DNA from 3 places in the Brachybacterium sp. AOP43-C2-M15 genome. Region 2 is predicted to be linked to each of the others. Evidence: predicted binding sites of a transcription regulator. Region 2 holds the regulator's gene; each other region holds the start of a gene.
What was found. The regulator LexA, encoded in region 2, represses DNA repair genes until DNA is damaged. The targets are predictions, from matches to a motif close to TCGAACANNTGTTCGA.
Positions count from the first base shown of each region.

Region 1 (9,557 bases), on a different contig from region 2:
GCGCCGAGCGCTCCGGCCGCCGCGAGCGCCGCCGCGCCGGCGAACGCTCGTCGGGAGAGGACCCGCCGCTCCGTCCCTCGTGCACCCACTGCTCGCGCTCCTCTCGTCACCGCCGGGGGCGATCCTCCTCGCGCCCCGGGCGGTGTCATCGTGTCAGACGGGAGGGGCGGCGGAGGGACGCGCGGCCGACGGGGTGTCGGGCGGAGCACGGCGGCACGGATCCGGTCCGATGCCCGCGCCGGGGGCGACGGACGACGACGGGGGAGGACGCCGTGGCGTCCTCCCCCGTCGTCGGTCGTGGAGCGTGCTCAGAGAATTCCGCCGAGCAGTCCGCCGACGATGCCGAGGATGGTGTCGAGGAGGCCGGTGACGATATCCATGAGGAGTCCTTTCGAGGGGACGGACCGTTTCCGTCGCTGGCTGACACTGTTCCCCGAGATCGACGACGATGACCGTCAGGTAACTAGCTGTGACCTGCTCGTGACCTTCTCCGTCGGTCCGCGGACGGCGCTTGCCCGCCGGCTCCGGCCCGAGCGAGGGCTCGTCAGAACAGCGCCGGCTGCGGCGTGAGCTCGAGGGCCGGCCGCGCTCCCGCCCCCGTCCCTGCCGGCATTCCGGCGGCGGCGCGGTGCGCGGCCGCTCGGCGCTGCTCGGGCTGGTCCGCATCCTCCCGTGCCTCCAGGCCGTGCCGCTCGAGCAGGGGGCGCAGGCGCCGCGCCAGGTCCCTGCGATAGGCGGCGGGGGCGTAGGAGTCGCGCCCGTAGAAGCGCCGATAGCCGACGGCGAGCTCGGGGTGCTCGCGGTCGATCCAGGCCAGGAACCATTCCTTGGCGCCGGGTCGCAGGTGCAGGGCGCCGTGCTCGACGCGGGCCGCACCGGCCTCGGCGATGCGGGCGAGGGCCTGGTCGAGCTGGGCGTCGGAGTCCGTCAGCCACGGCATGATCGGCATCAGGAAGACGGTCACGGCGAAGCCGGCGTCGGCCGCGGCGCGGACGGTCGCCAGGCGGGCGGCGGTGCTCGGGGTGCCGGGCTCGACGGCCTTCTGCAGCGCGTCGTCGAACACGGCGATCGACAGCGAGATGTCCACCGGCACGCGCCGGGCGGCCTGCTCGAGCTGCGGCAGGTCGCGCCGCAGCAGGGTGCCCTTGGTGAGGACCGACAGCGGGGTGCCCGAGTCGGCGAGGGCGGAGATGATCCCCGGCATCAGCCCGTAGCGGCCCTCGGCCCGCTGGTAGGGGTCGGTGTTCGTGCCGAGCGCCACGAGCTCCCCGGTCCAGGAGCGGCGCGAGAGCTCGGCGCGGAGCACGTCGGCGACATTGACCTTGACCACCACCTGCTGGTCGAAGTCGGCGCCCGAGTCGAGGTCGAGGTAGCGGTGGCTGCTACGGGCGAAGCAGTACACGCAGGCGTGCGAGCAGCCGCGGTAGGGGTTCACCGTCCAGCGGAACGGCATGGAGCTCGCGGCGGGGACCTTGTTCAGCGCCGACTTCGCAGTGACCTCGTGGAAGGTGACGCCCTGGAACTCGGGGGTGCGCACGCTGCGCACGAGGCCCGCGAGGTGCAGCAGCGCCGGCGCCTGCGGGGTGCCCTCGGTGCGCGCGCTCTCGAGGTCCGCGCCGCCGATCGTCTGCCCGCTCCACCGCATGACCCGAGTCGAACACCTGTTCGACGGGATGTCAAGGCCGACGTCGGCGCTTGCCTCGCGCGCCGCGACGTGTTTGACTGTGCGGAATGGAAAGCGGTTACCGCCGTGTCGGTCGCCATGGTGGCCACGACGACGGCCACGACCGAGGGGGCCCGCCGGCGACGTCGCCGGGGGTGCCGGGCGCGGCGTCCGCGGACGTCGAGCGGGACGACCCCGGTGACGACGAGCACGAACGAGGAGACACTCATGGCCGAACGCAGGATCGGGATCATCGTCAACGGCGCCACCGGGCGCATGGGATATCGCCAGCACCTGGTGCGATCGCTGCTCGCGATCCGGGAGCAGGGCGGGGTCGAGCTCACGGACGGCGACCGCCTCGTGCCCGACCTGCTGCTCGTGGGCCGTAACGAGGAGAAGCTGCGCGAGGTCGCCGAGAGGCACGGGCTGACGAGCTGGACCACGGACCTCGACGCGGCGCTCGAGGACGACGACTACGAGGTCTACTTCGACGCGCTGGTGACGAACCTGCGGGTCGCGAACCTCAAGAAGGCCATCGCCGCCGGCAAGGCGATCTACACCGAGAAGCCCACCGCCGAGTCCTTCGAGGACGCCCTCGAGCTGGCCCGCCTCGCGAAGGAGCACGGCACCGTCAACGGCGTCGTGCACGACAAGCTCTACCTCCCCGGCCTGCTCAAGCTGCGACGCCTGATCGACTCCGGCTTCTTCGGCGAGATCCTCTCCGTGCGCGGCGAGTTCGGCTACTGGGTCTACGAGGGCGACTGGCAGAGCGCCCAGCGCCCCTCCTGGAACTACCGCTCCGAGGACGGCGGAGGCATCGTCGCGGACATGTTCCCGCACTGGAACTACGTCATCGAGGAGCTCTTCGGCCGCATCGAGGACGTCTACGCCCAGACCGCCACCCACATCCCCACCCGCTGGGACGAGACGGGGCGGGAGTACACCGCCACCGCCGACGACGCCGCCTACGGCGTCTTCCGCCTCGAGGGCGGCGCCGTGGTCCAGATGAACTCCAGCTGGGACGTGCGCGTCCACCGCGACGAGCTGGTCGAGTTCCAGGTCGACGGCACGAAGGGCTCCGCCGTCGTCGGCCTCCACGGCGCGCACGTCCAGCCGCGCGAGGCGACCCCGAAGCCGGTGTGGAACCCCGACGTCAAGGACCCCCACAACTACTACGACGACTGGATCGAGGTGCCGGACAACGCCGGGCCCGACGGCTTCGACAACGGCTTCAAGGTGCAGTGGGAGGACTTCCTGCGCCACTGTGCGGAGACGGAGCCGGGCGGACCGTCGTACCCCTACGACTTCCTCTCCGGAGCCCGCGGCGTGCGGCTCGCGGAGGCGGGCCTGACCAGCTCCGCCGAGGGCCGGCGGATCGCCCTCGACCCGCTGACGGAGGTGTGAGCGCGGTGAGCGAACTGTCGCTGACCCTGCTGGACGAGGACGGCGCGCTGCGCCGCCTCCCGCTCGCCGAGGCGCCCGCCTTCGCGCGGCCGACCTCCCCGCTGCGCTCCCGGGTCGTCTACGCCGCCGTGCACGTGGTGCCCCGCGCCCACGGGGACAACACCCCCGGCGCCCCGGCGGACATCGACTGGGACGCGACCCTCGCCTTCCGCCGCACCATGTGGTCGCGCGGGCTCGGGGTGGCCGATGCGATGGACACCGCCCAGCGCGGCATGGGCCTGGACCCCGCAGCCACCCGCGAGCTGATCTCCCGCACCGCCGAGGCGGCCCGCGCCGCGCTCGCCGATCCGGAGATCGCGGCCGTGTTCCCCGCCGGCGCCTCCGTGAGCGACCTGGTGGTCGCCGGGGTGAACACCGATCAGCGCAGCGAGCACGAGCTGAGCCTGGACGAGATCGTCGCGGCCTACCTCGAGCAGCTGCGGGCCACCGAGGCCACCGGCGCGGGGGCGGTGCTCATGGCCAGCCGCCACCTCGCCCGCGCCGCGAGGACCGCCGAGGACTACGAGGAGGTCTACCGCCGCGTGCTCGAGGCGGCCAGCGAGCCCGTCGTGCTGCACTGGCTGGGCACCGCCTTCGACCCGCAGCTCGAGGGCTACTTCGGCAGTACGAGGAGCGCCGACGCAGCAGACACCCTGCTGCGCATCATCGAGGCGGACCCCTCCCGGATCCGCGGGGTGAAGATGAGCCTGCTCGACGACGCCGCCGAGATCGCCGTGCGCGAGCGGCTCCCGGAGGGCGTGCGCATGCTCACCGGCGACGACTTCCACTTCTCCCACCTCATCGTCGGCGACGGCACCGGCACCGCCGAGACCGGGGGAGAGCAGGTGCCGGGGGAGTACTCCGACGCGCTGCTCGGCGCCTTCGCCGCCACCGCCCCGGCGGCGTCGGCCGCCGTGCAGGCGCTGGACGCGGGCGATCCCGCCGAGGCCCGCCGCATCCTCGACGCCGCCGAGGAGCTGGGGCGCCACGTGTTCTCCGCCCCCACCTTCCACTACAAGACCGGGGTCGCCTTCCTGGCCTGGCTGAACGGCCACCAGGAGGCGTTCACCATGGTGGGCGGCCTGCACTCCGCGCGCAGCCTCCCGCACCTCTCGCGCACCGTCGAGCTGGCCGCCACCACCGGCAACCTCGAGCAGCCGGCGCTGGCCGCCGAGCGCTGGCACGCGATGCTGCGCCTGGCCGGGTACGCGATCGACGAGCAGGAGACCGACGAGCAGGAGACCGACGAGCAGGCAGGAGAGACCGCATGAACACCCCACCCTCGCAGCGACTCGGGACCGGCACCCCGCGGCTGTCGCTGAACCGCTGGAGCTTCCGCACCACACCGCTCCAGGAGTTCCTCGAGATCACCGCCTCGCACGGGGTCGACGCCGTGGGCCTGTGGCGGCAGGATGTCGAGGAGGTGGGCCTCGACGCCCTGCGTCGTCGCGTCGACGACGCCGGCCTGCGCGTGAGCAGCCTGTGCCGGGGCGGCTTCCTCACCGCCGCCGAGGGGACCGCGCGCGCCGCGGCGCTCGAGGACAATCGCCGCGCCATCGACGAGGCCGTCGCGCTCGGCGCCCCCACCCTCGTGATGGTGGTCGGCGGGATCACGCAGGAGGACAAGGACATCGCCGCCGCCCGGGCACGGGTCGCCGAGGGCATCGCGGAGCTCGCCCCGTACGCGGAGTCCGCCGGCGTGACGCTCGCGCTGGAGCCCATGCACCCGATGTTCACCGCGGACCGCGCGGTGATCGCCACCCTGGACCAGGCCCTCGACATCGCTGAGGGCACCGGCAGCGCTGCCGTGGGCGTCGTGGTGGACACCTATCACGTGTGGTGGGACCCGGCGCTCGCGCAGGCGATCGCCCGGGCCGGCGAGGGCGGGCGCCTGCTCGGCTACCAGGTGTGCGACTGGAACCTGCCGCTCGCCGCGGAGCCGCTGTTCTCCCGCGGCTACATGGGCGACGGGTACATCGACTTCCCCGCCATCACGCGGATGATCGCCGCGACCGGCTACACCGGCGACATCGAGGTCGAGATCTTCAACGAGGACGTCTGGGCCACCCCGGCCGACGAGGCCGCGCGGATCATCGCCGAGCGCTTCGAGCAGCTGGTGCTGCCGTCGGCCTGAGCGAGATGAACCGCGGATGACCAGCACATCTCCACTGCGCGAGGCGTGGGGCCTCACCATCGACCGCGAGGACGAACACGGCACCGGTCCCCACGCGGCAGTCCGCGCGGGGTTGCCGGTCGCCCTCTCGCGGGCCTTCGACCGGGCGGCGCACGAGCTCGCCGTGCCCCGGCTGGAGCCCGGGGGCGGCGCTGCGGCCCTGCCCGATGAGCTGCGGGAGGCACTCTCCGGCCCGGCCCGGGGCTCCGCTGCGAAGCCCCTGCCGTTCCCTCTCCTCAGCCAGTACGCCCGGTACTGGCGCGACGGCGTCCGCACGGACTACGAGGACGACGTGCGTCGGCTCGGCATCATGACCGGCGAGGCGGTGCTGGCGGCGATCGGCACCGGCGAGACCCGCTGGATCGACCGCGCAGCGGACGGCCTCATGCTGCTCTGCGAGCTGTCGACCTGGTGCTGGGTCGCGCACGAGCAGGTGCATGATCTGCGCGGCTGGGTGGTCCCGGATCAGGACTCACCCGTCCTCGACCTCGGCGCCGCGCAGACCCTGCACGTGTTGGCCTGGGCGGACCTCGCGCTCGGTGATGCCCTCGAGGAGCGGGTCCCCGGGCTGCGAGCGCTGATCCGCCGCAGGGCCAGGACCCGCGTGTTCGAGCCGTATCTCGCTCGGCGAGAGTGGCACTGGCTGCATGGTGCCGCCCACAACTGGACCGGCTGGATCCACCAGCATCTGATCGCCGCGGCCCTGCTCCTGCTCGACGGCGAGGGCGACCGCGAGGACCGCGACGCGATCCTCGCTCTGTCGATCGCCCAGGTGGACCGCTATCTGGCGTCCTTCCCCGCCGACGGGGGGATCGACGAGGGGTTCTCCTATTTCTGGAACGGTGCCTGCCGGATGCTCGAGGCGATCGATCTGCTGTGCGTCGCCTCGGACGGGGTGCTCGGGCGGGAAGCCGTCGCGCAGCTGCCGGTGGTGGGGGAGCTGCTGCGCTTCCCCCAGCGCATGGACCTGGGGCAGGGATGGTTCGTCAATGTCGCCGACGGTCCGGCGCGGCCCCCGTCCGAACAGCCCTGGGACGTGCTGCACCGTTGGGCGCATGCGCTGGGAGCCGGAGACGTCGCGGCCCAGGCCCTCGCCCACCGTGGCTCGGGTGCTCGCGCGCTCGTGCGCCCGCAGATGGGGCTCGGACGGATCCTCGTCGCCTGCGGCGATGTCACCTGGAGGGAGGCAGATGGGCACGGGACCCGGCCGGTGCTGCCCGCCGACACCTGGCTGTCGGAGGTGCAGCTGCTCGTGGCCCGCGAACGCGGCGGCGACCCCAGCGGGCTGACGCTCGCGGTCAAGGGCGGTCACAACGATGAGGCACACAATCATCTCGACGTGGGGTCGTACCTCGTCGCCCTCGACGGCTCGCCGGTGCTCATCGACCTCGGGCAGCCCACGTACACAGCCACGACGTTCACCGACCGTCGCTACGAGATCTGGACCATGACCAGCTCCTGGCACAACCTCCCGGAGATCCGGGGCCACCAGCAGGGCGTGGGGGCCCGATTCCGGGCCGTCGAGGTGATTCCCGAACTGGGTGCGATCAGCACCGACACAACCTGCGGCCCGTGCTCAGGCTCCGTGCTCGATCTGGAGCTCCGCGACGCCTACCCCGCCGCCGCCGGGCTGCGCAGCTGGCGACGCACCGCGGCCCTGGACCGGGACGCCCGCATCGTGCGCGTCAGCGATGCATGGGAGCTGGAGGCGCGCGGCAGCCACGAGGACGCTCCGCCCGTCGCGCTCCACCACGTGATCGCCGGCGATCCCCTCGCGCACGCGCCCGGCCTGCTGCGAGTGCGCGCCCTGTCCGGGGCGGTCGCCGAGCTGCGCTGGGATGAGGAGCTCGGCACCGGTGCCCTGGAACGACGTGAGATCGACGACCCGCTGCTGGCGGCGTCCTGGGGCGGGGCGGTTCACCGGCTGAGCCTCGAGGGATCCGAACATGGCCGTGCGTACCTCACCGTGACCGCCGCCGGCACCGCCTCGGGAGAGCGACGATCATGACCGACCGCGACCATCGCCTCAGCCCGTGCACCGGACTCGTCCGGGAACACTGGCAGGGGGTCGCCGACCGGCTGCTGCTGGCCCTGCGCCCCCACACCAGCGCCGACGGCGCCCGGATCCTGCCGCCGGGACGATTCAGCAGCTCCGGGCCCGCCTCCGACGGCCTCGAGGGGTTCGCCCGCTCGTTCCTCATCGCCGCGCTGCTCATCGCAGGGGAGGACGGCCGGGATCCCTCGGGCCATATCGCGCAGTACGCACGCGGGCTCACCGCCGGCGTGGATCCCGACAGCGCCACTGCATGGCCGCGTCCGGCCTCCACGGGACAGGCGAGAGTCGAGGCCGCATCGATCGCGCTCGGGCTCGACCTCACCCGGCCGTGGATCTGGGACCACCTGAGCGAACGAACGCGGGCACACACCCTGGACTGGCTGCGCGAGGTGATCGGCACCGAGTACCCGCCGATCAACTGGGTGTGGTTCCGCATCGTGGTGCTGACCTTCCTGCGCGGTGCGGACCCCCGATACGACCCGGCCCGCGGCGCCGAGGAGGATGTCGAGGCGCTGCGCGCCGACCTGCGTCACGATCTCGGCGTCCACGAAGCCTGTGCTCGGAAGGACGGCTGGTTCACCGATGGTGCCGAGCGTTCCGTCGATCATTACGGCACCTGGGCCTTCGCGGTGTTCCCGACCCTCTGGCGACGTATGCGCGGCGCCGATGAGCTGCGGGCGGACGGGCTGCTCCTGCCGGCCGACGATGAGCGTCACCGGGAGCGGCTCGCCGGTTTCGCCGTCGACGCCATGGGGCTCATCGGAGCCGACGGGGGACCGCTCATCCAGGGACGCAGCCTCATCTACCGGATGGCCGTGGCCGCCGCCCCCTGGGCTGCGGCGCTCGAAGGGCTCGCGGACGGCCCGCAGCCGCGGATCGCCCCCGGGGCGCTGCGCCGCGCGGCCTCCGGCGTGCTTGACCATTTCCTGAACCGCGGCGTGCCCGACAGCGAGGGCCTGCTGAACCTGGGGTGGTTCCATGAATTCGGCGAGATGGCGCAGAGCTACTCCGGCCCCGGCTCCCCGTACTGGGCGGCGAAGGGCTTCCTCGGCCTCGCACTGCCGGCGGACCACGCGGTGTGGACCGCCGTCGAGGAGCCGTTGCCGGTCGAGCGGGGCGGCTCCGGCGGGAGGCAGGCTGCCGCGCAGATCCTTCCCGTCCCGGGCTGGCTGCTCTCTCGTACGCGCGAGGACGGGATCGTGCGGGTGATCAACCACGGCACCGACCATGCCCTGCCCGGAAGCCGGCGCACCGATTCGCCGCTGTACGCCCGCCTCGGTTATTCGACCGTCACCAGCCCTCCCGTGACCGGGCCGGATGTCCTGGATCCCCGGGATCAGACCGTCGCGGTCGTCCATCCCGAGCACGGGTGGAGCCATCGCACGGGTTTCGAGACTCTCGCGCTGGAGCAGATCGACGAGTTGACGAGTCTGGGCATCTCCCGTCAGCGCTGCCACTGGGTGATCACGGACGGGACCGGCGGCGACCACGGCTCCGGGCGCGACGGAGAGGTGATCGAGGGCCCTGTGCTGACTGTCGCGAGCGTGGTCCGGGGGGATCTCGAGATACGGACAGTGCGGGCCGATACCGATGTGGATCTTCCGCTGGCGATCGCGGGCTGGCCGCTGTCCGGCCCCGATCCGGCCACGCAGACCGGCCCGGCTGGGCTGCAGCTGACCCGTTCCGACGGCACCACCCTGCACAGCTCCCTGACCGCGCTGCGCGGCGTGCTCGCGCCTGCTGTGCACAGGGAGGGTGCCGTGAGCCCGCTGGGCCCCCATCTCGCCGTGCCGCATCTGCTCGGCGAAGGAGCGCCAGCCGGTGCGGTCTACGCGGTGGCAGTGCACCTCGGCGGGCGTCCGGCCCGGGTGGAGGGGGCTGCCGTGGAGGTCGTCGGCGACGCGATGCGCGTCAACTGGCCTGATGGCACCGTGACCGAGCTGCGGCTCCCGGCCGGCGACCGTCGGACGGGTTGAGCACGGCACCGAAGCTCTCCATGGCGCGGTGAGGGGCCGGGCGCGGGGGCCCCTTGGCCGGACGTGCGCGTCGGAGCCCGTCAGGTGTTGCGGGTCAGCCGGCCCGCGGACTGACCGTCGGCAGGATCGACCAGCGGGAGCCGGCCCAGATCACGTACAGCACGAGCGATGAGGCGAGCACCCAGCACAGCAGAGGTTGCCAGATCAGGCCCATCATGGCGATCGCCATCACCGCGAGGTTCAGCA
Region 1 is NZ_JBQSWB010000013.1:49,510-59,066, reverse strand. It holds gene ACT3SP_RS14565 (hypothetical protein) at 1-89, opposite strand, end outside; gene ACT3SP_RS14560 (Rv2578c family radical SAM protein) at 545-1,645, opposite strand; gene ACT3SP_RS14555 (Gfo/Idh/MocA family protein) at 1,892-3,067, shown strand; gene ACT3SP_RS14550 (DUF993 family protein) at 3,073-4,377, shown strand; gene ACT3SP_RS14545 (sugar phosphate isomerase/epimerase family protein) at 4,374-5,240, shown strand; gene ACT3SP_RS14540 (heparinase II/III domain-containing protein) at 5,257-7,287, shown strand; gene ACT3SP_RS14535 (DUF2264 domain-containing protein) at 7,284-9,311, shown strand; gene ACT3SP_RS14530 (hypothetical protein) at 9,406-9,557, opposite strand, start outside.
Region 1: a site for LexA is predicted at 1,654-1,669, ahead of ACT3SP_RS14560 (Rv2578c family radical SAM protein). Genes of this name have one in related genera too.

Region 2 (9,557 bases):
CGCGCGGACCGCCGTCGCAACCAGGTGCCCGCGGTCGCGATCGCCGGATACACCAACGCGGGCAAGTCCTCGTTGCTCAACCGGCTCACCGGCGCCGGGGTGCTGGTCGAGAACGCTCTGTTCGCGACCCTCGACCCGACGGTGCGGCGGTCGACCACGCCGGACGGCCGCGAGTTCACCTACGCGGACACGGTCGGCTTCGTGCGCCACCTGCCCACCCAGCTGGTCGAGGCCTTCCGCTCGACCCTCGAGGAGGTGGGCGATTCGGATCTGCTGCTCCACGTGGTCGATGCCTCGCACCCCGATCCGGAGGGGCAGATCACTGCCGTGCGCACGGTGCTGGGGGACCTCGAGGGCTTCGACGTGCCCGAGATCGTGGTGCTGAACAAGGCGGACATCGCCGAGCCCGAGACCATCGCCCGCCTGCGCAGCCAGGTCGGTGAGAGCGCGGTGGTCTCCGCCCGCACCGGGATGGGGATCGAGGAGCTGCGCGAGCTGATCGCGGAGCACCTGCCGCGGCCCGCCGTCGAGGTCGACCTGGTCGTGCCCTACTCCCGCGGGGACCTGATCTCCCGGGTCCACACCAGCGGCGAGGTGGTCTCCGAGGAGCACCTCATGGAGGGCACTCGGCTCCACGCGCGCGTCGACGAGGCGCTCGCCGCGGAGCTGCGCGGCGCCTCCTGAGCGACGTCCCACGACGGGCCGGCGGCAGGAGCTCGGCCTGTCGGGCGGGGCCGGGTCGACGTGCTGCGAAGGATGAGCGGCAGGAGATCGGCCTGTCGTGCGGAGCCTGTGCGGCCCGCACCCCGGCCGCGGATACGCTGACCCGATGACCGCCGCGACCGAGCATCCCGCCGCCCCCGCGGCCGGTGACATCCCGCTGTCCACGCTGATGGACGCCGCGGTGTCGGCGATCGGCGGAGCCCCTCGGCCGGGCCAGCAGTCGATGGCCGAGGCGGTGGATCTGGCGATGTCCGGCGACCGGCACCTGCTCGTCCAGGCAGGCACCGGCACCGGTAAGTCGCTGGCCTATCTGGTGCCTGCGCTGCGCCACGCCCTGGTCAGCGGGCGCCCCGTCGTGGTCTCCACCGCGACCATCGCGCTGCAGACCCAGATCGTGCGCAAGGACCTCCCCCGCCTGGTGGAGGCCCTGGCTCCGCACCTGCCGCGCATCCCGACCTTCGCGCTGCTCAAGGGACGCGCGAACTATCTGTGCAAGCACAAGATCGCGGGCGGCTACCCGGTGGACATCGACCCCGGGGCCCTGTTCGCCGAGGCGTCCGCCGATCCGTCGCGGGGCGGGAGCGAACGCCTCGGGGACCAGGTGCGGCGTCTGCGCGAATGGTCCGAGGAGACCGACAGCGGCGATCGCGACTCCCTCCAGGACGCGGTCTCGGACCGCGCATGGCGCCAGGTGTCCGTGACCGGCACGCAGTGCATCGGCAGCAGCTGCCCGATGGTCGAGGACTGCTTCGCCGAGCGCAGCCGGGAGCTCGCCCGCGAGGTCGATGTCGTGGTCACCAACCATGCCCTGCTCGCGATCGACGCCTTCGACGGGCACGGCATCATCCCCGATCACGACGTGGTCGTCTTCGACGAGGCGCATGACCTCTCCGCACGCGTGACCAGCGCCGTCACCGATGTGCTGAGTCCCGGCATGCTGCGCGGCACCGTGCGGGACCTGCGCGGCCTCGGCGTGGCCGGGACGGCGCTGGAGGATGCGTCCGAGGAGCTGCGGGAGGCTCTCGAGCTGTCCTCGGAGGGCCGCGTCATCGGAGACCTGCCCGAGCGCCTCGCCGATGCGGTCGTGCAGCTCCGCACCGAGGCGCGCACGGCGCATTCCGATGCCAAGGACGCCGGCGACGACTCCTCCGCCGGCGCGCGCAAGACCGTGCGCGCGAACCTGCAGGAGATCATCGACGTGTGCGAGCGGCTCTCCGCCCCCGGGGAGGACGACGTGGTCTCGATCTCGCACTCGCAGGCGACGGGACGCTCGAGCATCCAGGTCGCGCCGCTGAGCGTGGCAGGTGCCATGCGCGGTGCGATCCTCGAGGACCGCACCGCTGTACTCACCTCGGCGACCCTTGCCCTGGGCGGTCGCTTCGAGCCCGCGGCCGGCGAGGTGGGCCTCTCCCGCCACGATCGGCTCGCTGCCGAGGATCTGCCGCCCCTGGAGACGTCGAGCGCCTGGGCGGGGCTCGATGTGGGCAGCCCCTTCGAGTACCGCCGCCAGGGGATCCTGTACACCGCGCGCCATCTGCCGCAGCCGGGCCGCGACGGTCCCTCCCCGGCCATGCTGGACCACCTGACGGAGCTGGTGGAGGCCTCCCGCGGCGGGGCGCTGTGCCTGTTCTCCTCGCGCCGCGGTGCCGAGCTCGCCGCGGAGCACGTCCGCGCCCGGCTCGATCTCACGATCGCCGTGCAGGGCGAGGACTCGATGGCGAACCTGGTGCGCACCTTCCGCGAGGACGAGGACGCCAGCCTGTTCGGCACCCTCACCCTCTGGCAGGGGGTGGACGTCTCCGGGCGTTCGCTGCGCCTGGTGACGATCGACCGGATCCCGTTCCCGCGCCCGGACGACCCGCTCACCGCCGCCCGGCAGGAGCGGATCGGTCGGCGCGGGGGCAACGGCTTCATGGCCGTCTCCGCGCAGCATGCGGCACTGCTGCTCGCCCAGGGGGCCGGGCGCCTGATCCGATCGCACGAGGACCGCGGCATGGTCGCGGTGCTGGACCCGCGCCTGGCGACAGCACGCTACGGGGGCTTCCTGCGGGAGTCGATGCCGCCGCTGTGGCCCACTGCGGATCCCGAGGTGGCCCTCGGCGCCCTGCGCCGTCTCGCCGACACCTGAGTCCGCCGCCAGGGGGCGCCGGCGGTCCCTGGCGCGGCAGCGGCCGGGACCCGTCGGCGGGGCTCGCGGGCCCCGCCGACGAGGGGACCGGCCCCGCGTCGCTCAGACGGCGCGCAGCACCGCGACCACCTTGCCGAGGATCTCGGCGTGGTCGCCGAGGATCGGCGCGAAGGCCGGGTTGTGCGGCATCAGCCAGACGTGGTCGTCACGCTGGACGAAGGTCTTCACCGTCGCCTCGCCGTCGATCATCGCCGCGACGATCTCGCCCTTCTCCGCGGTGCTCTGCGAGCGCACCACCACCCAGTCGCCGTCGCAGATCGCGGCGTCGATCATCGAGTCCCCGACCACCTGCAGGAGGAACAGCTCGCCGTCGCCGACCAGCCGCTGGGGGAGGGTGAAGACGTCCTCGACCTGCTCCTCGGCCGTGATCGGGACACCTGCGGCGATGCGGCCCACCAGCGGGACCGTCACCGAGTTCGGGCTGATCTCCGGCTCCGGGGCGAGCTCGGGAGCGGGGGCGTCGTCGGCCCCCGGCATCACGACCTCCATCGCCCGTGGCCGCTTGGGGTCGCGGCGCAGGAACCCCTTGCGCTCGAGGGACTGGAGCTGGTGCGCCACCGAGGAGGACGAGGTCAGCCCCACCGCGTCGCCGATCTCGCGCATCGTGGGCGGGTAGCCGTGCGCGGAGACGGCGTCGTTGATGGTCTCCAGGATGAGGCGCTGCCGTCGCGTGAGCCCCTCGGTGCGCTCATCGGCCGGGGCGTCGCCGCGGGCCCGGATCGGCTTGGGGGTGCTCGGCGTCATCGTGGGGCCTCCTGGCGTCGTCTGTCGGACCCTCGCGGTTCCGTTGTCCTGTGCCCCAGCGTAGGGCGACGGACGTCGGAAGCCAAACATGTGTTCGAGGTTTCTCTTGCGTGTCGCGTCGAGCGGGGCTAGAGTCGCACAGAGTTTCGATCGAACAGGAGTTCGGATATGCGTACCGCCACCGCCACGGTCCTTGCCTTCCCCCGCGAGCGCGAGCCGCAGGTCGAGGCATCCTCTCGAGCGCGCGTTCGACTCGAGCCGACGCGGCGCGGCCGCTTGCTGGTCACCACTCTCGCGTTCCTCCTCGGACTGCTGGTCGCCGCCGCCGTGCTGCTCACGGTCGATCTGTCCTCGGCGCTCGCCGGCTCCGACGAGTCCCGGCCGACGACGGTCACCGTCGAGGCCGGGGACACCCTGTGGGGCTACGCGGAGGAGTTCGCCCCCGAGGGCATGAGCGAGCAGGAGTTCGTCGCCGAGGTCCGCAGCATCAACCAGCTCCCCACCGGTCGCGTCACCACCGGGCAGGAGATCGAGCTGCCGGGGCAGGAGAGCAGCAGCCGCTGAGCGGAGGGCTTGCCGGTACCCTGGGCGGATGCACTGCCCGTTCTGTCGCCATTCCGATTCGCGCGTCGTGGACTCGCGCACGTCCGATGACGGCGCGACGATCCGCCGCCGCCGCCAGTGCCCCAACTGCTCCCGGCGCTTCTCGACCTCGGAGACCGCATCGCTGTCGGTGCTCAAGCGCTCCGGCGTGAGCGAGCCGTTCAGCCGGGCGAAGGTGATCTCCGGTGTGCGCAAGGCCTGTCAGGGCCGCCCTGTCAGCGACGACCAGCTGGCCCTGCTCGCCCAACGCGTGGAGGAGAGCATCCGCTCGAGCGGGCTGGCAGAGATCGACGCCCATCAGGTGGGGTTGGCGATCCTGCAGCCGCTGCAGGATCTGGACGTCGTCGCCTATCTCCGCTTCGCGAGCGTCTACCAGGACTTCGACTCCCTCGGGGACTTCGAGGCCGCGATCGCGCGGCTGCGCGCCGAGGGCCGCGAGGGTGTCGCGCCTGCGGAGGAGCCGGCTCTCTGACGGGTCCGGGCCGGTGCGGATCCGGTGAATTCGTGGATCCGGTTCGGCCCGGCGGGATCCTGTGCATAAGATGTGCCCCGTGCACTCACGCAGTGCACACCTGATCGGCGGTCGTGGAGGGGAAGCCACGGCCGCCGATCCTCGTCCCGGGTCGTGCGGCGAGAGCCCCTGCTCCGTGCGGCGCGATGTGTGCCGACGGGCGCGTCACCCCGAGACGCCGGGCGGCAGCTCCCGGGCGTGGACGACCCCGAGGTGCTGGGTGGGGCGACTCATGGCGACGTAGAGATCGCCCGCCCCGTGGGCGTCGATCAGCTCCGCCGGCTCCACGATCACCACGGCGTCGAACTCGAGTCCTTTGGCGTCCTGGGCGGTCATGACCGCGATCTCGTCGTCCACGCCCGCAGAGCCCATCCCGACGGCGGGCAGCCCTTCCCGGACGCGCAGGGCGGCCGCGACGTCGCCGATCCGCTCCTCGGCGGCGATGACGGCGAGTCGTCCCAGCCGCTCCTCGTGGACCGCGGCCGTGGCCTCGGCGGCGCGTCGGGCGAGCTCCGGCTCCGGAGCGTGCTCGATGCGGGGATCGCGATCCCCCTCGCGCACGGAGCTGACGGGGGTCACGGGAAGGCGGTGCGCCTGGGCCATCGCCACCGCACGGTCCATGATCCTGCTCGGGGTCCGGTAGTTGACCGTGAGGTGCTCGACCTGCAGCCGGTCCTGGATGTAGGGGGCCAGGGCGGACGACCAGGAGTCGGTGCCTCCGGCCGAGGAGGTCTGGGCGACGTCGCCCACCACGGTGAAGGACTTGGTGGGGGCGCGACGCATGAGCGCCCGCCAGCTCATGGGGGAGTGCTCCTGCGCCTCGTCGACGACCACGTGGCCGTAGGTCCAGCTGCGTTCGGCGGAGGCGCGCTCGGCGAGCGTCCTGCCGTCCCGCACCTGGCTGACCTGGTCGGCCAGGTCCTCGGCGCGCACGATTCCCGAGGTGTCGATGTTCTCGATGACCTTCCTGGCGTACTCGACGTCGGACCGCCGCCGCTCGGCGTCGTCGCGCGCCCGTGCCTCTGCCGGAGCGGAGTCCTCACCGAGCAGCTCGGCGACCTCGTCCAGCAGCGGGACGTCCTCGACCGTCCATGGCGCGTCCTTGGGGCGCACCAGCAGATCGACCCGCTCCACGAGCGAGCGCGGCGCGGCGGCGCGCAGACGATCGGGACGCGAGAGCAGGATCCGCAGGAAGCCCTGGGGCGTGTAGGGCAGCCAGGCGAGGTTGAGGCGGCGCTTGACCTCGGGATCGTGACGGAGGTCGGCGAGCAGGTCGGGGCGGTCCTCGGGGACCACGGTGTGCCCGCGAGCGCGCAGGGCCTTCTCGTAGCTCTCCACCAGGCGCTCCATCGCAGCTCGCACGAAGACGGCCCGCGCCGCGTTATGCGGCTTGTGGGAGGCGCGCGCCTCTCGCCGCGCGGAGCGCACCGCCTCCCGGGTGAGGGTGATCGGCGTGCCGTCGATGCGCAGGCGGAGATCCTCCTCGGGGATGCGCTGACGCTGCTTCACGGCGCGCGAGATCAGCTCCGCCATCGCGATGTCGCCCTTGATCCGGGCCACCTCGTCCTCGTCGTGCCGGAACGTCTCCACCCCCGGGAACAGCTCTCCCGGGGTGAGCATCACGACCCCGGACTCGCCGAGGCTGGGCAGCACCCGCTCGATGTAGCGCAGGAAGCCGGTCGTCGGCGCCATGATCAGCACGCCGGTGTGCTCGAGACGGCGACGATGGGTGTAGAGGAGGTAGGCGGCCCGATGCAGCGCGACCGCGGTCTTCCCGGTCCCCGGCCCGCCCTGGACCACGAGCACGCCCCGGTTCTCCGCACGGATGATGCGGTCCTGCTCGGCCTGGATCGTCGCCACGATGTCACCCATACGGCCCGTGCGCCGTCCCGAGACCGCGGCGAGCAGCGCTCCCTCGCCCTGGAGGACGACGTCGTGCGCCCCATCGTCGAGCACGGACTGGTCCAGCACGTCGTCCTCGAGGCCGGTCACGGTGCGGCCGCGGTTGACGAGGTGCCGCCGCAGCCTCACCCCGTGACGCTGGGTGCTGGTGGCCTGGTAGAAGGCGGAGGCGGCGGGCGCGCGCCAATCCACCAGCAGCTGCTCCCGCTCGGGCGTGAACAGCCCGATCCGGCCGATGTAATGACGGGCGGCGTCGTCCATGTCCAGTCGGCCGAACACCACCGAGCGCGCGACCGAGCGCAGCAGCGCCAGGCGGTCCTCGTACAGCGCGAGGAACGAGTCCCGCTCGGAGCGGTTCTGGTGGGTCGACGCGTGCTGCGAGGCCTGGATCTGGTCGAGGTTCCCCTCGACCTGGGCGATCAGCTCGTCCAGCCGCTGGTAGAGCCGGTCGGCGTACGCCTGCTCGCGCGCGATCTCCCGGGCGATCTGTTCCTCAGCGTCCTCCACGGCCCCTGCCTCTCCGCCTGTTCGTCCACACACTGCGCCGACCTCCGGATGAACCCCTGGGCGGCGAAGCACAGTGGTCCATTATGGTGGACGGGCCTGGGTGCGCGTGCCATCAGGTCATCGATATCCGGACGGCCGCGAGGGAGGAGACCGCGATGCGCGATCCCCGTGATCTCTACCGGTTCGAGGCCACCGAGGTCCTCGAGGCGGTTCCGCGCACCGGGCTCACGCTCGTCCATGCGCTGCCAGGGATGGTCGATGCGGGCAATGCCTGCCGCATCGCCTCCACCTATCTGCGTGACGAGCTGAGGCACCTGCGCCTGGTCTCCTTCGAGACCGACGAGCTGATCGACTACCGCGGCGCCCGACCGCACGCGACCTTCGACGGCACCTCCTACGTCGAGGTGGAGATGCCGGAGCTGACGCTCTCGCTGATGTACGACGAGAAGGACCGCCCCTTCCTCTTCCTCGACGGGCCCGAGCCCGACCTGCAGTGGCGGCGGCTCGCCGAGGCGTTGACCGACCTGGTCGAGTACTTCGACGTCGAGCGGGTGGTCGGCATGCAGGCGGTCCCGATGGCGGTGCCCCACACCCGCCCCATCGGGCTGTTCGCCCATGCGAACGATCCCGCGCTCCTGGGCCGTCCGGGCGCGGCCCCCACCCCGGCACCGGGGACCGCGCCGGAGGACGACGAGGGCGGGACCGAGCTGATCATCCCCGCCGCCTTCAGCGCCTTCCTGGAGCACCGGCTGGGTCGGGCCGCGCATCCGGCGATGGGCTATGCGGCGCAGATCCCGCACTACCTGACGCGCACGGACTTCCCGGCCGGGGCGCTGGCACTGCTGCGGCGGGTCAGCGAGGCCGCCGATCTCGACCTCCCCCTCGTGCACCTCGGGGACCTCACCGATGCGGCGACGGTCGCCCTTCAGGGGACCCTCGCCCAGAACGGAGAGGTGCGGCAGATCGTCGGCGCGCTCGAGGAGCAGTACGACTCGCTGAGCGAGGGCGGGGACGCGACCTCGCTCGCGACCACGATGGACCTCCCCACGGCTGACGAGATCGGGGAGCACTTCGAGCGCTTCCTCGCCGATCACGACGGCGACTCCCCCGAGGAACCGCCCGGCCGGTGAGGCCCTCATCCCCTCCGGCGCCGCCGTCCGGCGGTGCGGCTCTCGGCGCGGACCGCGATGCGGCGTGGGTCCCGGGCGCCCGGTCGCGCTCGGACTCCCGATCGCGCCTGCTCCTGCGGCCGTTCGGGAGTCGGCCCAGCAAGTTCGTTATCTCTTCGTGACCGGCCCACGAGCAACTCCGTGTGAACCGGGCCACGATCGTGACAGAATGGCGGCGTTGCGGTGATGCAGGTCCAGCAGGACAGTCCGACGACGGTGCCTCGGCACAGCAGTACGGCACGCACCAATGCGCCACCCGCTCCGGCGGGGGACGGCTTCACGCGGCACCGCGGTCGCGTCGTGCGACCGATGATGGACGACACAGAAGGTGACAGGTATGGCACAGGGCTCGGTCAAGTGGTTCAACGCCGAAAAGGGCTACGGATTCATCGAGATCGACGGAGGCGGCGCAGACGTCTTCGTGCATCACAGCAAGATCGACATGGACGGCTACCGTGCGCTCGACGAAGGTCAGCGTGTGGAGTTCGAGGTCAGCCAGGGGGACAAGGGGCCGCAGGCCGAGCAGGTCCGCCCTCTCTGATCACGCAGATCCCGTGAACTCACGGACCGGGCAGGAGCATCGTGCTCCTGCCCGGTCCGTCGTTCTGCGAGGGGGGCGACCGCCCCGTCGGCGGGACGGCCGGAGGCGCCCCTCACACGGACCGGCACCGCGCCGGGGCGTCAGGTGCCGACGAGCACACGGCCGGCGCGGGCGAGGGCCTCGACCTGCGCCGACCGGGCCAGGCGCACGGAGACCGCATCGGAGCGCAGGTCACGATCGATCCCCTCCGGGAACGGCCGCTGGGAGGCCACGAGGACGCAGTTGCCCCGCCGCTTCCCCGACAGGTGCGCGGGCTCCGCGATGACGCCGACGTGCGCGAACACCGAGGCCAGGGTCGCGACCTCGTCGGCCATCAGTCCGGTGCCCGGCGGCGCCGCGCAGTTGGCCAGGTAGAGGCCGCCCTCCCGCAGCACGCGGTCGGCATGGCCGGCGGCTTCCGCGGTGATCAGCTCCGGCGGTGTCAGCGAGCCGGAGAAGACGTCCCGGACCAGCACGTCGAAGCGATCCTCGCGCCACGAGACGAGCGCGCTGAGCGCGTCGTCGGTGCGCAGACGGAGCTGCGGCGAGCGGGGGAGGTCGAACCAGTCGCGCACCTGCTCGGCGAGCAGTGCGTCGATCTCCACCACGATCTGCCGCGAGCGCGGATGG
Region 2 is NZ_JBQSWB010000005.1:228,041-237,597, forward strand. It holds gene hflX (GTPase HflX) at 1-684, shown strand, start outside; gene ACT3SP_RS07595 (ATP-dependent DNA helicase) at 830-2,851, shown strand; gene lexA (transcriptional repressor LexA) at 2,954-3,655, opposite strand; gene ACT3SP_RS07605 (peptidoglycan-binding protein LysM) at 3,824-4,219, shown strand; gene nrdR (transcriptional regulator NrdR) at 4,248-4,730, shown strand; gene ACT3SP_RS07615 (HelD family protein) at 4,935-7,178, opposite strand; gene ACT3SP_RS07620 (proteasome assembly chaperone family protein) at 7,334-8,308, shown strand; gene ACT3SP_RS07625 (cold-shock protein) at 8,685-8,888, shown strand; gene ACT3SP_RS07630 (spermidine synthase) at 9,029-9,557, opposite strand, start outside.

Region 3 (9,557 bases), on a different contig from region 2:
CCCGCGGCGTCGAGGAGGAGCGGTTCCGCCTCGAGCATGCCGACGCGCTGCAGGTCACCGAGCTGCCGACGCTGCCGCGGGCGGGGGCCCCGACGGCGCTGGTCGCGAACCTCCCGTACAACGTCGCCACTCCCATCCTGCTCACCGCGCTCGAGCGCTTCGACTCGCTGCGCACGGCTCTGGTGATGGTGCAGTCCGAGGTCGTGGATCGGCTCACGGCCGGGCCCGGTTCCCGCACTTACGGCGGTCCCAGCGTGAAGACGGCCTGGTACGGGCGCGCGGTGCACGCCGGTCGGATCTCCCGGCAGATCTTCTGGCCGGTCCCCAACGTCGACTCCGCGCTCGTCGAGCTGATCCGTCACGAACAGCCCCTCGGCACGACCGCGGAACGCGAGAAGGTCTTCGCCGTCGTCGACGCAGCCTTCGCCCAGCGCCGCAAGACGCTGCGCGCCGCGCTCGCCGTGTGGGCCGGCTCCGCGCCGCGCGCGGAGCAGATCCTCCGGGCCGCCGGCATCGACCCGTCGGCGCGCGGGGAGACGCTCGAGATCGAGCAGTTCCGGGCGATCGCCCGGGCCGAGACGGAGGTCGCCCGATGACTCCGGCCCCGAGCCGGGTGGTCGTGCGGGCGCCCGGCAAGATCAACCTGTCCCTGGGTGTCGGAGCCGTCGACGCCCACGGGTACCACGCACTGGCGACCGTGTTCCAGGCGGTGGACCTCTACGAGACGGTCACCGCCTCTCGCGCGGACACGCTCAGCCTCGAGATGACCTCCTCCGTCCCGGGGGAGCTGCCGCTGGACGGCAGCAATCTCGCGCTGCGCGCGGCGGAGCTGATGCGCGAGGAGTTCTCGCTGACCGAGGGCGCCGCCCTCCACATCGACAAGCAGGTGCCCATCGCGGGCGGCATGGGCGGCGGATCGGCCGATGCCGCCGCCGCGCTCGTCGCGCTGGACAGGCTGTGGGGCCTCGGCCTGGGCGGGGAGGGGCTCCGTCGGCTCGGGGCGCGTCTCGGGGCCGACGTCCCCTTCGCGATGCTCGGGCACACCGCGCTGGGGCGCGGCAACGGCGGTGACCTCACCACGGTCCTGACCCACGGGGAGTGGACCTGGCTGCTCGCGATCCCCGGCGGGCATCTGTCGACGCCGCAGGTGTTCCGCACCTTCGACGAGATCGTCCGTACGACCGGTCGGCGGCCGGCCGAGCAGCCCGAGGTCGACGAACGCCAGCTGCAGGCCCTCAGCGGCGGGAACATCGAGCTGCTCGCCGAGACCCTGGAGAACGACCTCCAGGTCGCGGCCTTCGCGCTGCATCCGGGCCTCGAGCCGGTGGTCGAGACCGCCGAGCGGCTCGGCGCCCCGGCGGCTCTGGTCAGCGGCTCCGGGCCGACGGTCGCGGTGCTCGTCGAGGACGAGGCGCAGGCCCGCTCGATCGCCGCCGGGCTGATGCGGGACTCGCTCGTGGACTCCTGCCTGGTGGTGCGAGGGTCCGCCCCGGGAGCGAGCGTTCTCGTCGAGGAGTGAACTGCTCGCTCCCGATTCCGCTCCCGCTTCCGCTTCCGCTTCCGCTCCCGATTCCGCTCCCGATTCCGCGCCCCGGACCGGGCGCCCATGGCATTTCCGCGCATTCCGTCCTCGCAGGACTTCCCGTCATTGTTCGGCGTTCGTCGTACGATCAGCGGTGCCCCCCCGAATTCTCTCCCCGGCGGCCCGGGGAGGCCGCGCCGGACGAGGCGTCACGGGGTGAACATGCAGTCCATGCGAGAAGTGCTGAGAGGTCGGCGGTGAGTCCGGGGTCGCGGTGCGTCGTGACGCCACCGCGGTGACCGTTCCTCCACGCATCCCGGTTATCCACAATTCGAAACTACTTGCGAGTAGGGTCGGCGGACCCCTTTCCGGTGTCAAATCTGTGTGCGAAAATATTGCCATGTCCCACGATTCGAGCGACCAGCGCGCACAGACCCCGGAAGCGGATCCCTCCGCGCCGGGGGCCATGTCGTCGCGCTCGTCGGGTTCAGCGCGCTCGTCGCGCTCACCGGGTTCCCCCGGCTCGTCGGGCTCCGAGAGCTCGTCGGGCTCGTCGACCGCCCCGTCGGCTCCGGGCCCCGCGCGCGGCCGCTCCTCGCTCCCGGTCCACGTCGACGAGGAGGAGCTCCTGATCGGTGACACCGACGTCACCGCTGCGCTGTCCGCCCTCGCCGAGCTCGGCGCCGAGGGGTCGGCCGCGCTCGACGGCCTCTCCGCGAGCGAGACCATCGCGCTGCTGAACCGCCTGCAGGCGCTGTCCGGCGCGACCGCCGCGGTCCAGGCCCGCGCCCTGGTCCGCCTCGAGGACGCCGTCGCCGAGGACTGCCTGCAGCGTGAGGAGACTCCGGCGCGAGCGAGGAGGATCGCGCGTGCGGAGGCCTCGAGGGCGCTGAAGCAGTCGACGTCCTGCGCCGGTCAGTCGATGTCCTCCGGCCGACGGCTGGTGCGCTCGATGCCCGGCATGCTCGCGGCCCTCGCCCGGGGAGAGGTCGTCGCCGCCTCCGCGCACCGCGTGGGTCGCACGATGGGACCGGCATCGCCCGCCCAGCGCCGCCACGTCGACCAGATCCTCACCACCCACCTGCCCTATCTCGCGGACTGCGGCCCCGAGGAGTGGGGAGGAGAGGCGGAGAAGGTGCTGCACGGCCTCGACCCCCACGGCGCTGCCGCACGCCACCAGAACGCGAAGCGCGAGCGCGGCGTCACCGTCCGTCGCGCCGAGCACGGCATGAGCACTGTCACCGCTCGTCTGACCGGCCTCGACGGCGCCCGGATCCGCAAAGGGCTCTCCCTCGCCGCGGAGAAGGCCCGTGCCCAGGGTGATCGCCGCGGTCATCAGCAGATCATGGCGGACCTCTTCGCCGACGCGCTCATCGGCCGCGGGGACGGAGTGGATCCGAGCACGCTCGAGATCGGGGTGATCATCACGGACCGCTCGCTCCTCGCCCCCGAGCATGCCGACGCCGCCACGATCGAGGGCTTCGGACCGGTGCCCTACATGCACATCCGTGAGGAGATGCGGGAGGCCGTGGAGGCCGCGGGCGAGGATCCCGAGGTGAAGCTGGCCCTGCGTCAGCTCTACGCCGACCTCGAGGACGGCCAGCTCGTCGCGGTCGAGTCCCGCGCCCGGGTGTTCCCGCCGGCGCTGGCCCGGTTCCTCCGGTTCGGCCATCAGACCTGCCGCGCCCCGTACTGCGATGCGAGCATCCGCCAGAACGATCACATCGTGCCTTCATCGCAGGGAGGTGCCACCTCGCTCGAGAACGGCAACGGGCTGTGCGCCGCGGACAACCAGAAGGAGGAGGCCGGGGAGACCGTCCGGGTCCTCACCGACGAGGACGGCACCCGCAGAACCGTCGAGTGGACCACTCGCTACGGCCAGAAGGCCCGTCGCAGAGGCATCAACTTCGACCCCGTCGGCACGGCGTACCGACAGCGATGGCGGGAGCACGAGCAGGAGCGGGAACGCGCAGCGACACAGGAGGCGCACGAACTGCGAGAGCGCGAGGAGAGGCGGGCTCGGCTGCGCGCGCAGCAGCGTGAGCGCGAGCGCGTCCTCGAACATCGGCGGGACCTGGCGCGACTGCGCAGGGAGGAGGAGGCGTCGGACGGCGCGAACACCTCGCTGCACCGTGCCTTCGCACGCATCCTCCCCAGCGACGTCGACCACCTCGACCTCCACCCGGCCGCCCGTCTCTCGCGACAGGAAGCCCGGTGTCTGCGCCGCCGGCGCGTGGATCTCATCCAAATCGGGCCCGAGGCGCTCCTCACGGACGACGGGTCCGACGCCGCCGCGTGAGATCCCGGCACCGCAGCACGGATCCCGTGCCGGAGCCCGAGAGTGTGATCCCGTGCCGGAGCGCGAGAGCGGGATCCAGCGCCCGAGCGCGAGAGCGGGATCCAGCGCCCGAGCGCGAGATGACGCGCCGGCCGGGGTCATCCGAGCTGCTCGGACAGCTCCAGCCAGCGTTCCTCCGCCTGCTCGACCTCGGTCTCGACCTCGCGCAGCTGCGCGGTGATGTCCTGCAGCCCCACGTAGTCCGACTGGTCGTGGTCGGCGAGTCTCTCGTGCAGCGAGGCGGCCATCTTGTCGAGCTTCTGCATCCTGCGTTCGATGGCGGCGACCTCCTTCTGCGCGGCATGCGCCTCCGCGCCGACGAGCGCCGGCGTCGCCGGAGCCGACGACGGCCCACCGGCGCGGGCAGACCCGCCGCTGCCGCTGCCGCCACTCTCGTCGTCGCCGCCGTCGGTGCGATCCGCGAGCGGCGCCCGGGTGTCCGCCCCCGTCGGCATCGCCCCCGCACCGTGGCCCTCCGCCCGCAGCCTCAGGTACTGATCCACCCCGCCCGGCACGTGGCGCACCGTGCCGTCGAGCACCGCGTACTGGGTGTCGGTGACCCGCTCCAGCAGATACCGGTCGTGGGAGACCACGATCAGCGGCCCGGGCCAGGTGTCCAGCAGATCCTCCATCGCCGCCAGCATGTCGGTGTCCATGTCATTGGTCGGCTCGTCGAGGACCAGCACGTTCGGCTCCTCCAGCAGCGTCAGCAGCAGGTCCAGTCGACGCTGCTGACCGCCGGACAGCGCCCCGACGAGCACCTTCTGATGCGCGGTCGTGAACCCCAGGCGCTCCAGCAGCTGCCCGGGGGAGACCTCGTCCTTCCCGGCGCGATAGGAGCTGCGATACCGCCCCACCACGTCGCTGACCCGGGAGCGCAGATGCTCCTGAAGGCCCTCCAGCCGCTGTGACACCTGACGCACGGTGACCGTCTTGCCCCGCTTGACGCGTCCGGACAGAGGGGTGAGCTCCCCGGTGATCAGCGCCAGCAGCGTCGACTTGCCGGCGCCGTTGGGGCCCAGCACGCCGATGCGGTCCACCGGCCCGATGTGGACGGTGACGTCGCGCAGCACGGTGTGGTCCCCGTAGCCGGCATCGACGTCGAGCACGTCGAGCACATCGCGTCCCAGTCGGGAGGTGGCAAGCTGCGTCAGCTCCACCGTGTCGCGCACCGGGGGCTCCCCGGCGATCAGCTCGTTCGCGGCGTCGATGCGGAACTTCGGCTTCGAGGTGCGGGCGGGGGCGCCGCGGCGCAGCCAGGCCAGCTCCTTGCGCATCAGGTTCTGGCGCTTGGACTCGATCGCCGCCGCCTGGCGGTCCCGCTCGACCCGCTGCAGCACGTACGCCGCGTACCCGCCCTCGAAGGGCTCCACGATCCCGTCGTGGACCTCCCACATCCGGGTGCACACCGCGTCCAGGAACCAGCGGTCGTGGGTGATGACCACGAGCCCGCCGTCCCTCGGGCTCCAGCGGCGGCGCAGATGCTCGGCGAGCCAGGCGATGCCCTCGACGTCGAGGTGGTTCGTGGGCTCGTCGAGCAGCAGCACGTCCCAGTCGCCCACCAGCAGCTCCGCCAGGTGGACGCGGCGCAGCTGGCCGCCGGAGAGGTCCGCGAGCGGCGCCTCGAGATCGATCCCCTCGAGCAGGCCCGTCAGGACGTCGCGGATCCGAGGATCCGAGGCCCACTCGTACTCGGCGAGGTTGCCGAGGACCCGTTCCCGCACGCTGGTGCCGCTGGTGGCCTCGTCCTGCTGGGTCAGCACCCCCATCCGCACCCCGCCGCGCACGGTGACGCGGCCCTCGTCGGGCTCCTGCCGACGGGCCAGCAGGCGCAGCAGCGTGGACTTGCCGTCGCCGTTGCGTCCCACCACGCCGATGCGGTCGCCCGCGTCGATGCCGATCGTGACGTCGTCGAGCAGCACCCTGTCGGGCAGCGCGACGTGGAGGGACTGGGTTCCTAGCAGATGTGCCATGCGGTGAAGTGATCCTCAGGGAGTGCAGGTCGGGGCTGGAAAGAAGGGGGTCGGTGTCGCTGTCGGTCCCGGTGCCGGGCGCGCCGCCGGTGACGGTCCCTGGGTGCTGATCCCGAGGTGACGGTCCCGGGGTGCCGGTGCTGCGGTTCCTGTGCTGGCTCCGCGGCATCGGTGCGCCGGGGAGGCGGCGCGGAACCGCCCCAGGGCGGACCTGGCGCTCTCATCCCTCGGGCGGGTCGTCCGTCTCGAAGGTCAGCAGCAGCGTGCGCAGGGCGTCCGCGAGATCCGAGCGCCCGGCAGGGGCGAGAGGCTCGAGCAGCTCGCGCTCCGCTGCCAGCAGGCGCTCCATCGCCGCGTCCACGCGAGCCACGCCGTCGGGACGGAGCCTCACCTCGACCGCGCGCCCGTCGTGCGGACTGCGGTTCTTGCTCACCAGCCCGCGGGCGACCAGCTTGTCGATGCGGGTGGTCATCGTGCCGCTGGTGACCAGGGTCTCGTGCATGAGCGCGCCGGGCGAGAGGGCGTCCTCCTCGCTGCGGCGCAGTGCGGAGAGCATGTCGAACTCCCAGCCCTCGAGGCCGGCGTCGGCGAATGCGCTCCGGCGGGCGACCTCGAGATAGCGCGACAGACGCGAGATGCGGGAGAAGACGGCCAGCGGTGCGACGTCGAGGTCCCCCCGCGCGCTCTGCCAGCCCTCGACGATCCGGTCGACCTCGTCGTGACGCGATGCGGCGGCGTCCTCGGGCGTGGTGGGCATGGGGCGAGTCTAGGGGCCCGCCCGCCGGTGCCGTCGATCTCCGCCGCGCACGGTGCTCTGCGTCGCGTCCAGCACTCGCCCCCGCGCCCGGTCGCTCGCCGTCGCCGGGGCGCTCGCCGTCGCGCCCGGTCGCTGGCCGTCGCGCCGTGCTCAGTCGCGGCCGACCCCTCGCAGCGCGGGCTTCTTCTGCAGCGCGCTGAGCCCGAACCACGAGAGGTTCATCATCCGGGCGGCCACGACCTCCTTGGAGGGGCGGCGGGTCTCGAGCCACCACTGCCCCGTGTACGCCACCATCCCGACGAGCATCTGCGCGTACAGCGCGGCGTCCCGCGAGGGGTAGCCGTGCATGGACAGCTGTGCGGCGAGGATCTCCTCGACGCGGCCCGCGACGTCGGTCAGCAGTGAGGAGAAGGTGCCCACGGCATGGCTGACGGGGGAGTCCCGCACCAGGATCCGGAAGCCGTCCTCGTTCTCGTCGATGTAGGACAGGAAGGAGAGCGCGGCCTGCTCCATCAGCACCCGGGGATGGGCTCGCTGATCCTGGAGCGAGCTCTCGAGGTCGGAGAGCAGGGTGGAGACCTCGCGATCCACGACCACGGCGTACAGCCCCTCCTTGCCGCCGAAGTGCTCGTACACGATGGGCTTGGAGACCTTGGCGCGGGAGGCGATCTCCTCGACGGTCGTCATGTCGAAGCCCTTCTCGGCGAACAGGCGTCGGCTCACCGCGACCAGCTGCTCGCGCCGCTCCTTGCCCGACATCCGGGTCGATCGACCCCGGGGGGCACCCTTCTCCGCCATGGCGGGAGTCTCCCACACCGGTGACGCGGCGGTCCGCAGGACGGCCGACGGTCTCCCGGCCGGTGCGCGACGGGCCCGCGGCGTGCGCCCGCGGGCAGGGACCTCGCACCCCCGCGCGAGCGATAGGATCGGGCCGCGCCCGCGGCGCCGCCCGCCCTGTCGGCGCCCGGAGGGCTCGACGCGGCACCAGGCCCGGCGGACGCGATCCGCCATGGTGTAATCGGCAACACCTCAGATTTTGGTTCTGAAGTTTCAGGTTCGAGTCCTGATGGCGGAACGCCCGTCGCCCGTGCGGGCGATGCCGCTGACCCCACCCGTCGATCCCGAGGAGCCGCAGACGTGGGAATCGAAGAGACCACCGCCCCCGCCGCCGTGATCGTCCTGGCCGCCGGTGCCGGGACGCGCATGAAGTCCAGGACGCCGAAGGTGCTCCACGAGATCGGGGGCAGATCCCTCCTCGTGCACGCGCTCACCGCCGCCGAGGGCACCGGCCCCGCCGAGCTCGTCGTGGTGCTCCGCCACGAGCGGGACCGGGTGGCGGAGCACCTCGCCGAGCACGCCTCCGAGGTCACGGTGGCCGACCAGGACGAGATCCCCGGCACCGGACGGGCCGTCCAGTGCGGTCTCGAGCAGGTCTCCGCCGCCGAGGGCACCGTGCTGGTCACCTACGGCGACGTGCCGCTGCTCGATCCGGCGACGCTGCGCGAGCTGGTCTCCGCGCACGAGGGCGCGGGCGCCGCGGTCACCGTCCTCAGCGCGCGGGTCCCCGACCCCACCGGCTACGGCCGCATCCTGCGCAGCGAGGACGGCTCCGAGGTGCTGGGGATCGTCGAGCACAAGGACGCCGACGACACGCAGCGCGCGATCGACGAGATCAACTCGGGGATCTACGCCTTCGACCTCGCGGTGCTGCGCGATGCCCTGGGCCGGATCACCACCGACAACGCCCAGGGCGAGATGTACCTCACCGACGTCCTCTCGATCGCCCGCGCCGACGGCCGCTCCGTGCGGGCGGTGGTCACCGAGGACGTGATGATGGTCGAGGGCGTCAACGACCGCGTCCAGCTCGCGCAGCTCGGCGCCGAGATGAACCGTCGCACCCTCGAGCGCCACATGCGCGCCGGGGTCACCATCATCGATCCCTCCACCACCTGGATCGACGCCGACGTCTCGATCGCCCAGGACGCGGTGATCCTGCCCGGGGTGCAGCTCCACGGCGCGACCGACATCGGCGAGGAGGCGGTGATCGGCCCGGACACCACGCTGCGCGACACCGAGGTCGGCGCGGGTGCCGAGGTGGTCCGCTCCCACGCGCTGCTCGCCGTCGTCGGCCCGGGCGCGAGCGTCGGGCCCTTCTCCTACCTGCGGGCCGGGACCGACCTCGGATCCGGCGGCAAGATCGGCGGTTTCGTGGAGACCAAGAACGCCGCCATCGGCGCAGGCGCGAAGGTCCCGCACCTGAGCTACGTGGGTGACGCCGAGATCGGGGAGGGCACCAACATCGGCGCCGGCACCATCGTCGCGAACTACGACGGGGTCCAGAAGCATCGCACCACCGTCGGCCGGCACGTCCGCGTCGGCTCCGACAACGTGCTCGTGGCTCCCGTGAGCATCGGCGACGGGGCCGCGACCGGCGCCGGCACGACGGTGCGCAAGGACGTCCCGCCCGGTGCGCTGGGAGTGAGCGCGGTCTCGCAGCGGAACGTGGAAGGATGGACCCTGCGACGCCGTGCGGGGACTGCGGCCGAGGCGGCTGCACGCGCCGCGCTCGGCGCCGAGGAAGGGTCCGCTGCCGGAGCGCCTGCAGGAACTGCCGCCGACGATCACAAGGAGCACGAGCAGCGATGAGCGGAATCGTCACCACCGGGGAGAAGCGGCTGGTCCTCGCTTCCGGTCGGGCCCACCCGGTCCTCGCGCAGGAGGTCGCCGCCGAGCTCGGCGTCGAGGTCCTGCCGATGGACGCCTGGGACTTCGCCAACGGGGAGATCTACGTGCGCTACGGCGAGTCCGTGCGCGGCACCGACGTCTTCGTGCTGCAGTCCCACCCGGCGCCGATCAACACCTGGGTGATGGAGCACCTCATCATGATCGACGCCCTCAAGCGGGCGTCGGCCAAGCGGATCACCGCGATCTCGCCGAGCTTCCCCTATGCGCGCCAGGACAAGAAGC
Region 3 is NZ_JBQSWB010000004.1:18,388-27,944, reverse strand. It holds gene rsmA (16S rRNA (adenine(1518)-N(6)/adenine(1519)-N(6))-dimethyltransferase RsmA) at 1-596, shown strand, start outside; gene ACT3SP_RS05340 (4-(cytidine 5'-diphospho)-2-C-methyl-D-erythritol kinase) at 593-1,519, shown strand; gene ACT3SP_RS05335 (HNH endonuclease signature motif containing protein) at 1,923-3,821, shown strand; gene ACT3SP_RS05330 (ABC-F family ATP-binding cassette domain-containing protein) at 3,959-5,833, opposite strand; gene ACT3SP_RS05325 (MarR family winged helix-turn-helix transcriptional regulator) at 6,054-6,590, opposite strand; gene ACT3SP_RS05320 (TetR/AcrR family transcriptional regulator) at 6,741-7,388, opposite strand; tRNA gene ACT3SP_RS05315 (tRNA-Gln) at 7,594-7,665, shown strand; gene glmU (bifunctional UDP-N-acetylglucosamine diphosphorylase/glucosamine-1-phosphate N-acetyltransferase GlmU) at 7,728-9,236, shown strand; gene ACT3SP_RS05305 (ribose-phosphate diphosphokinase) at 9,233-9,557, shown strand, end outside.
Region 3: a site for LexA is predicted at 1,897-1,912, ahead of ACT3SP_RS05335 (HNH endonuclease signature motif containing protein). Genes of this name have one in related genera too.